DNA from 3 places in the Vescimonas sanitatis genome. Region 2 is predicted to be linked to each of the others. Evidence: predicted binding sites of a transcription regulator. Region 2 holds the regulator's gene; each other region holds the start of a gene.
The links. Region 2 encodes HrcA, which represses chaperone genes, less so after heat shock. Its sites were predicted from a motif close to TGTTAGCACTCNNNNNNNNNGAGTGCTAACA; they were not measured.
Positions count from the first base shown of each region.

Region 1: the regulator HrcA is predicted to act here: its motif matches at 1,305-1,335, upstream of ACOMDU_RS06205 (co-chaperone GroES).
Region 3: the regulator HrcA is predicted to act here: its motif matches at 1,114-1,144, upstream of ACOMDU_RS03950 (Hsp20/alpha crystallin family protein).

Region 1 is NZ_JBMGPW010000004.1:55,798-58,061, reverse strand. It holds gene ACOMDU_RS06215 (THUMP domain-containing class I SAM-dependent RNA methyltransferase) at 1-32, shown strand, start outside; gene ACOMDU_RS06210 (diacylglycerol/lipid kinase family protein) at 290-1,219, shown strand; gene ACOMDU_RS06205 (co-chaperone GroES) at 1,381-1,665, shown strand; gene groL (chaperonin GroEL) at 1,752-2,264, shown strand, end outside.
Region 2 is NZ_JBMGPW010000004.1:202,807-205,070, reverse strand. It holds gene dnaK (molecular chaperone DnaK) at 1-4, opposite strand, end outside; gene ACOMDU_RS06875 (PspC domain-containing protein) at 64-255, opposite strand; gene grpE (nucleotide exchange factor GrpE) at 272-856, opposite strand; gene hrcA (heat-inducible transcriptional repressor HrcA) at 853-1,896, opposite strand; gene ACOMDU_RS06860 (AI-2E family transporter) at 2,058-2,264, opposite strand, start outside.
Region 3 is NZ_JBMGPW010000002.1:222,485-224,748, reverse strand. It holds gene ACOMDU_RS03960 (hypothetical protein) at 1-115, shown strand, start outside; gene ACOMDU_RS03955 (Lar family restriction alleviation protein) at 169-393, opposite strand; gene ACOMDU_RS03950 (Hsp20/alpha crystallin family protein) at 525-965, opposite strand; gene ACOMDU_RS03945 (purine-nucleoside phosphorylase) at 1,249-2,070, shown strand; gene ACOMDU_RS03940 (carbon-nitrogen hydrolase family protein) at 2,108-2,264, opposite strand, start outside.

The DNA.
Region 1 (2,264 bases), 150 kb from region 2:
AGTGTGATGTGTTTATGTACGGCAATGTCTGATGGCCATCTTTTCCGCTGATGCTTTGTTGCGGCGGCTTGCCGTACACAAAGTACGCCTACGCTGCCGCGCCGCGCCTCAGCGAAAAATCTGAGCCGTTAGGGGGGACATCTTTTCCGCCCTGCCTTAATAAATCCCCGGCATATGACTTTATTTTCAATTTGTTCACTTTCTTTTGCAGAAACATGATACAATTACCCGTATGCTTTCGAAATAAATTCAACGAAATTCTAATATGTTGATGAGGAGGAGAGCCTCGATGAAGCATATTTTTATCATCAATCCCACGGCGGGCAAGACCGACAGCCGGCAGAAGATCTACGACATGGCGGAGTCGCTGCGGCAGAAGCACGGGCTGGACGTGCAGTGCATCCTGACGAAAAAGCAGGGCCACGCCACGGAGCTGGCGAAGAAGCTCTGCGAGACGGGCGAGGCACTGCGGTTCTACGCCTGCGGCGGCGACGGGACCGTCAACGAGGTGGCCAACGGCATTATCGGCTATGACAACGCCGCCATGACCGTGATCCCCGTGGGCACCGGCAACGATTTCCTAAAGAACTTCGGCGATGATATGGAGAAGTTCCGGGACGCCGAAAACCTATGGGACGGCCCGCAGTTTCCTATGGACGCCATCGACGTCAACGGCCGCGTGGCGCTGACCATCGCCTGCTCCGGCATCGACGCGCGGGTGGCCCGGGACGTACATAAATACAGCGAGAGCCCGCTGCTGGACGGCAAGGGCAGCTATATCTACTCTCTGGCGGTGAATTTCCTGTTCAAGGGCATCGGCACCCACTGGACCATCACCCTGGACGATGTGACCACGGAGGGCGACTGGTCGCTGGTATCTGTGTGCAACGGCCGGTACTACGGCGGCGGCTTTATGCCTGTGGCCGAGGCCCGGATGGATGACGGCGTGCTGAATACCCTGGTGGTCAGAGAGGTCAACCGCCGCACGTTCCTGAAATTCGTGGGGCCGTACTCCAGGGGCGAGTACGCCAAGTTTCCGGAATACGCGCACTGCTCCTGTCCCAAGGTGGTACATATCCACTCGGAGAAGCCGGACATCGTCACCTGCCTGGACGGCGAGAGCGTGGTCAACAGCGATGTGACCATTAAGCTGCACGACAAAAAGCTGAACTTCTTCGGCCCGGAGGGCTGCTCCTGCAACCGGACGGCCCGCGGCTGAGGACAGCGCTTGAACATTTTGTGAATTTTTCAAAATTTCTCCGTTTCCCCCTTGCAAATCCCGCATAGTGTGGTATGATAATCAGCGTTAGCACTCAAGCATTTTGAGTGCTAACGCTGAAACTGTTTTATCAAAAATAGAAATACAAGGAGGAACCAACTATGAAGCTGACACCGCTTGCTGACCGCGTGGTGCTGAAGATGACCGAGCCGGAGGAGACCACCAAGGGCGGCATTATCCTGACCGGCTCCGCCAAGGAGAAGCCCTCTGTGGCTGAGGTCATTTCCGTGGGCCCCGGCGGCACCGTTGACGGGAAGACCGTGGTCATGTCCGTGAAGGCCGGCGACAAGGTCATCACCGACAAGTATGCCGGCACCAAGGTGACGCTGGAGGACGTGGAGTATATCATCGTCAAGCAGAGCGACATCCTGGCTATCGTGGAGTGATGTGCTTTGCCGCGTACACGCCGCGGCAAATGCTTTAAGTTTGCGTGTTCCCCTGTAAATCATTCTCAATTTTGGAGGCATTAGATATGGCAAAGATCATCAAGCGCGGCGACGAAGCCCGCAAGGCGCTGGAAGCCGGTGTCAATCAGCTGGCCGATACCGTAAAGGTCACCCTGGGCCCCAAGGGCCGCAACGTGGTGCTGGATAAGAAGTTCGGCACACCCCTTATCACCAACGACGGTGTTTCCATCGCCAAGGAGATCGAGCTGGACGATCCGTTCGAGAACATGGGCGCGCAGCTGGTGCGCGAGGTGTCCACCAAGACCAATGACGTGGCCGGCGACGGCACGACGACCGCTACATTGCTGGCACAGGCCATGATCCGCGAGGGCCTGCGTAACCTGGCCGCCGGCGCCAACCCCATCGTGATGAAGAAGGGCATGGCCAAGGCCGTGGAGGCCGCTGTGGGCGCCATCAAGGAGCAGAGCCAGAAGGTCAACGGCACCGATGACATCGCCCGCGTGGGCACCGTGTCCTCCGGCGACGAGACCATCGGCAAGCTGATCGCCGAGGCTATGGAGAAGGTCAGCGCCGACGGC
Region 2 (2,264 bases):
ACATAATGATTGCCTCCTGTATATAGATAAATATTTATTGCTTACTGTATTTGATCTGGCCGCTTAATAGGGCCGGTCCGGCATGATGAGCGCGGCAATGATATAGGCCAGCACACCGCTTCCGCCCAGCAGGCAGAACACCACCCACGCCAAACGCACCAGCGTGGAGTCGATGTTGAAATACTCCGCGATGCCGCCGCATACACCGGCTATCTTCTTGTCTGTGCTGCTCTTGTACAGTTTCTTGCCTTCCATGTTCGTTACCTCCCACTCAGTTGGCTACCTTCACCATGGCGAAGCGCAGTATTTTGTCGCCCAGTGTGTAGCCCTTTTGGAATACCTCTACCACGGTGTTCTCCGCCGCGGTCTCGTCCTCGGTGTGCATCACCGCGTTGTGCTTTTCCGGATCGAACTTCTCGCCCAGGGCGGGTATCTCCGCAACGTTCAGCTTGGTCAAGACCTCCTCGAACTGCTTGCAGATCAGCTCCAGTCCCTGCCGGTGTGCGTCGCCCTCCTCAAATTGGCTCACGCCCCGTTCCAGGTTGTCCAGCACCGCCAGAAACGGCTTGATGGTGTCGATCTTCGCGTCATTGTACAGGTGCTCCTTCTCGCGCGCAGTCCGCTTCCGGTAGTTGTCGTACTCCGCCGCCAGCCGCAGGTATTTGTCATTGGCGTCCGCCAGCGTTTTCGCCAGCGCCTCCATCTGCTCCATCTGTGCCTTGGTGACGGTGTAGGTATCCTCGGCCGCCTCGGCCGCTTCCGCTGCGTTCTCCACCGCTTCCGGCGCGGCTTCCTTCGCGGCGCTCTCGGCGGCCTCTGTCGCCTTCCTGTTCTTTTTATTATCCTTTTCGCTCATTCCGTTGTATCCTCCGGTAGCTGTTTTTTACCAAACATGCGGCTCAGGCTCTCCGCAAAGTAGCTCAGCCGCGCCGCGACCGCGGCGTAATCCATACGCGTGGGACCCACAACGCCCACTAAGCCGCGCATATTATCGCCGATATCATAGCTGGCGATCACCACGCTGCTCTCCTTCAGGGCGTCGTTGACGTTTTCCGGCCCGATGAGTATCTGCATGGGCGCGTCCCCGGCAGGCACAGGCAGCTCCTGCTTGTTGTCCACCATAAAGCTCATCAGGTCGTGGGCCTTGTCGATATCCCGGAATTCCGGGAATTTCAGCAGCTGGCTGGCACCGCTGGTGTACACCTGCTGGTGGTTGGACTCCTCCAGCAGCGACCCGGCGTACTCCGTCACCTGGTTCAAAATCAGGAACCATTGGCCGGACACCTGTTCGCTGAGGTTCATCAACGTGGCGTTCATCTGCTCCGCGGACACCCCGGTAAAGTGGGTGTTCAGCAGGTGACTCAGCTGCGGCAGCGCCTCCGCCTCAACGGGCAGCGACGTCCGCATCAGCTGGCTCTTTACCCGGCTGTCCGACAGCATCACCACGGCGATAAAGCCGGAGGCGTCCACGCCGATCAGCTCAAACCGCTGTACCGTGGCCGCCGTGCGGTGGTCCGCTACAGCGTAGGTGGGATAGCCCACAAAGCTGGACACCATCTGTCCCGCCTGGTCGATGACCTGCTCCACCTGCTGCAGGGGCTTCGCCAGCGCCGTATTGATGCTGGCCTCCTCCTCTGCCGACAGGGTCTTGCGGTCCATCAGCTCGTTGACGTACAGCCGGTAGCCCCTGGCCGATGGAATGCGCCCCGCCGAGGTATGGGGCTGCTCCAGATAGCCCATGTCCGTCAGGTCGGCCAGCTCGTTCCGCACAGTGGCGGAGCTGACCTTTTCCGGCATCAGCGCCACGATGGCCTTGGAGCCCACCGGTTCAGCGGTGTTGATGTAGCTGTCCACCACGATCTTCAGTATTTGCTTTTTTCGTTGGGTCAGTTCCATAAGTCCATTCTCCGTTTAGCACTCGTTATCTTTGAGTGCTAAACGCAGTGTACCACCGGCGGGAACCGTTGTCAATAGCCGGGGTTTTAATTATTTGTGAACAACGGAAAAAAGGGCGTCCCGCCGCGGCGGGACGCCCTTTTTTATTTATATATAATGTGTTATGACTGCGTCGGAGGTACGCCATCTGTCCTGGCAGGCTTGCCGGAACGGATGTAATCCTGCACCAGCACATAGACCACCGAGCACACCGGTACGCCCAGCAGCATACCCAGCACGCCGAAGGCGCCGCCGCCGATGGTCACCGCCGCCAGCACCCACAGTCCCGGCAGACCCACAGACTTGCCCACCACCTTGGGGTAGATCAG
Region 3 (2,264 bases), on a different contig from region 2:
GCCGGATCTGACCTTCGGTGAGCACATTGAGATGGGCGAAAACATTTTCTTCTATATGGGAGAGATGCAGGAATGCTACGTCATCTACTGGCTGGACGCTCCGGTAGCACAATAAGCGGAAAAGGGCCGCCCCGTTCGGGGCGGCCCTTTCATGTCATGTGCAGCCGTTCAATCGCTGGCGCCGGTATGCACGACCTTGCCCATGTTCCACAGCAGCGCCACGCGGCGCGCGGACTCCAGACGTTCCTCGGGCGTGCGGTACTCGGCGTGCGCCGTCTCGGCCCCGCAGTCCATGCAGGCCACGGAGACGGACCAGCCCTGCTCATCCTGCATGGCACCCACGCCGCGGCAGATGGGGCAGTCCTGCAATTCAATATCAAAAATCGGGTCCATGTACATCCTCCTATGGGTCAGGTTGGGCTCAGTATAGCGCATATAGCGGGGAAAGGCAAGAAAAATATCCCCCCTCCCCTGCCATGCAAAAACGCCCCGGCGCCTTTCGGCGCCGGGGCGTTTCGCTCCTGTTACTGAATGGAGATGGCGCTGTTCTTGGGCAGCTGCTTCTTCACATTCTTGGGCACGGAGATGGTCAGGATGCCATCCTCAAACCTGGCGCTGACGTCCTCCGGCTCCACCGCATCGCCCACATAGAAGCTGCGGCTGCACGCGCCGGCGTAACGCTCCTGACGGATGTACTTGCCCTTCTTATCCGTCTCGTCCTTGTCCAGGCCCTTGACCGCCTGAATGGTCAGCACGCCGTCCTTCAGCTCCAGCGTGACCTCATCCTTCTTGAAGCCCGGCAGATCCACGTCCAGCTCATAGGTATCCTCCGTCTCGCGGACATCGGTACGCATCAGGTTCCTGGCGTGCTTGCCGTACAGCGGGTCACGGCCGCGGGGCATCATGCCGAAGGGATCGCCAAAGAAATCATCAAACAAATTCTCACCAAAAATGCTGGGCAACATATGTCATTCCTCCATTCGAAGCTCTCCACGCGCTACGGCTCACGCCGCCGGCACATGGCTGTCACCACTGATTTGTATACATTTCATCGCCCCTCGGAGGTTCGCTTCCGTTTCCCTCCCTCAAGGTTCGGCTTTATTATAACGCCGATTTTAGCACTGTCAATAGGAGAGTGCTAATGTTCACAGAAGTCACGATATTTGTTCACAAAATATGCGATTTCTCTGGCGCAGTGCCGTCCGCCGTGATACAATAGGCACAACATCCCATGCAGGAGGACAGTTTATGGAACAGTTTTACGATAAGGTCAGCGCCTCCGCCGCATACATCCGGGCGCACATCCCCCAGACACCCACAGTGGGCATCATTCTGGGCAGCGGGCTGGGTGGTCTGGTGGACGCCATGACGGACAAGACCGTCATCCCCTACGGGGATATCCCCCACTTCCCCTGCTCCACCGTGGCGGGCCACGCGGGCAATCTGGTCATCGGGCGGCTGGGCAGTCAGGTGGCGGCGGCGCTTCAGGGGCGGTTTCACTACTACGAGGGCTTCAGCATGAAGGAGGTCACCTATCCGGTGTATGTGCTGGCACTGCTGGGGGTAAAGACCCTGATCGTCACCAACGCCTGCGGCGGCATCAACCGGACGTTTGTCCCCGGGGACCTGATGCTGCTGTCGGACCACATCAATATGCTGGGCGCCAACTCCCTCATCGGTCCCAACGACGAGCGCTTCGGCCCCCGCTTCCCGGATATGACAGAGGCCTATCCCCACCGCCTGCGGGAGAAGGCCCATCAGGCCGCCGGGGCGCTGGGCTTCGCGTGCAAGGAGGGTGTGTACGCTATCTTCCCCGGTCCGTGCTATGAGACGGCAGCGGAGATACGGGCCTATGAGCACCTGGGCGCTGACGCCATCGGTATGTCCACCGTACCGGAGGTCATCGCCGCCAACTATCTGGGCATGGCGGTGCTGGGCATCGCCTGCATCACCAACATGGCCACCGGCATCGCCAGGGAGAAGCACTCCCATCAGGAGGTGCTGCGTATCGCCAACGAGAGCAGCCAGAAGCTCTGCGCGCTGGTAGAGCGCGTCGTGCGAGAGCTGTAACGCAAAAACGCCCTCCCGGCGGGAGGGCGTTTTCTTTTTATTTCTCGTTGACGCGCAGCTCCAGCACGTCGGGACGGGCGTAGTGGCCCACGCAGTCCAGCTCCATACGGCTGGCGGGGACCTTCTGCATATCCAGGTCGGCGTAGATGATGTCCTCCTTGTCCCAGACGGTGACGGAGGCCTCGTGGCCGAAG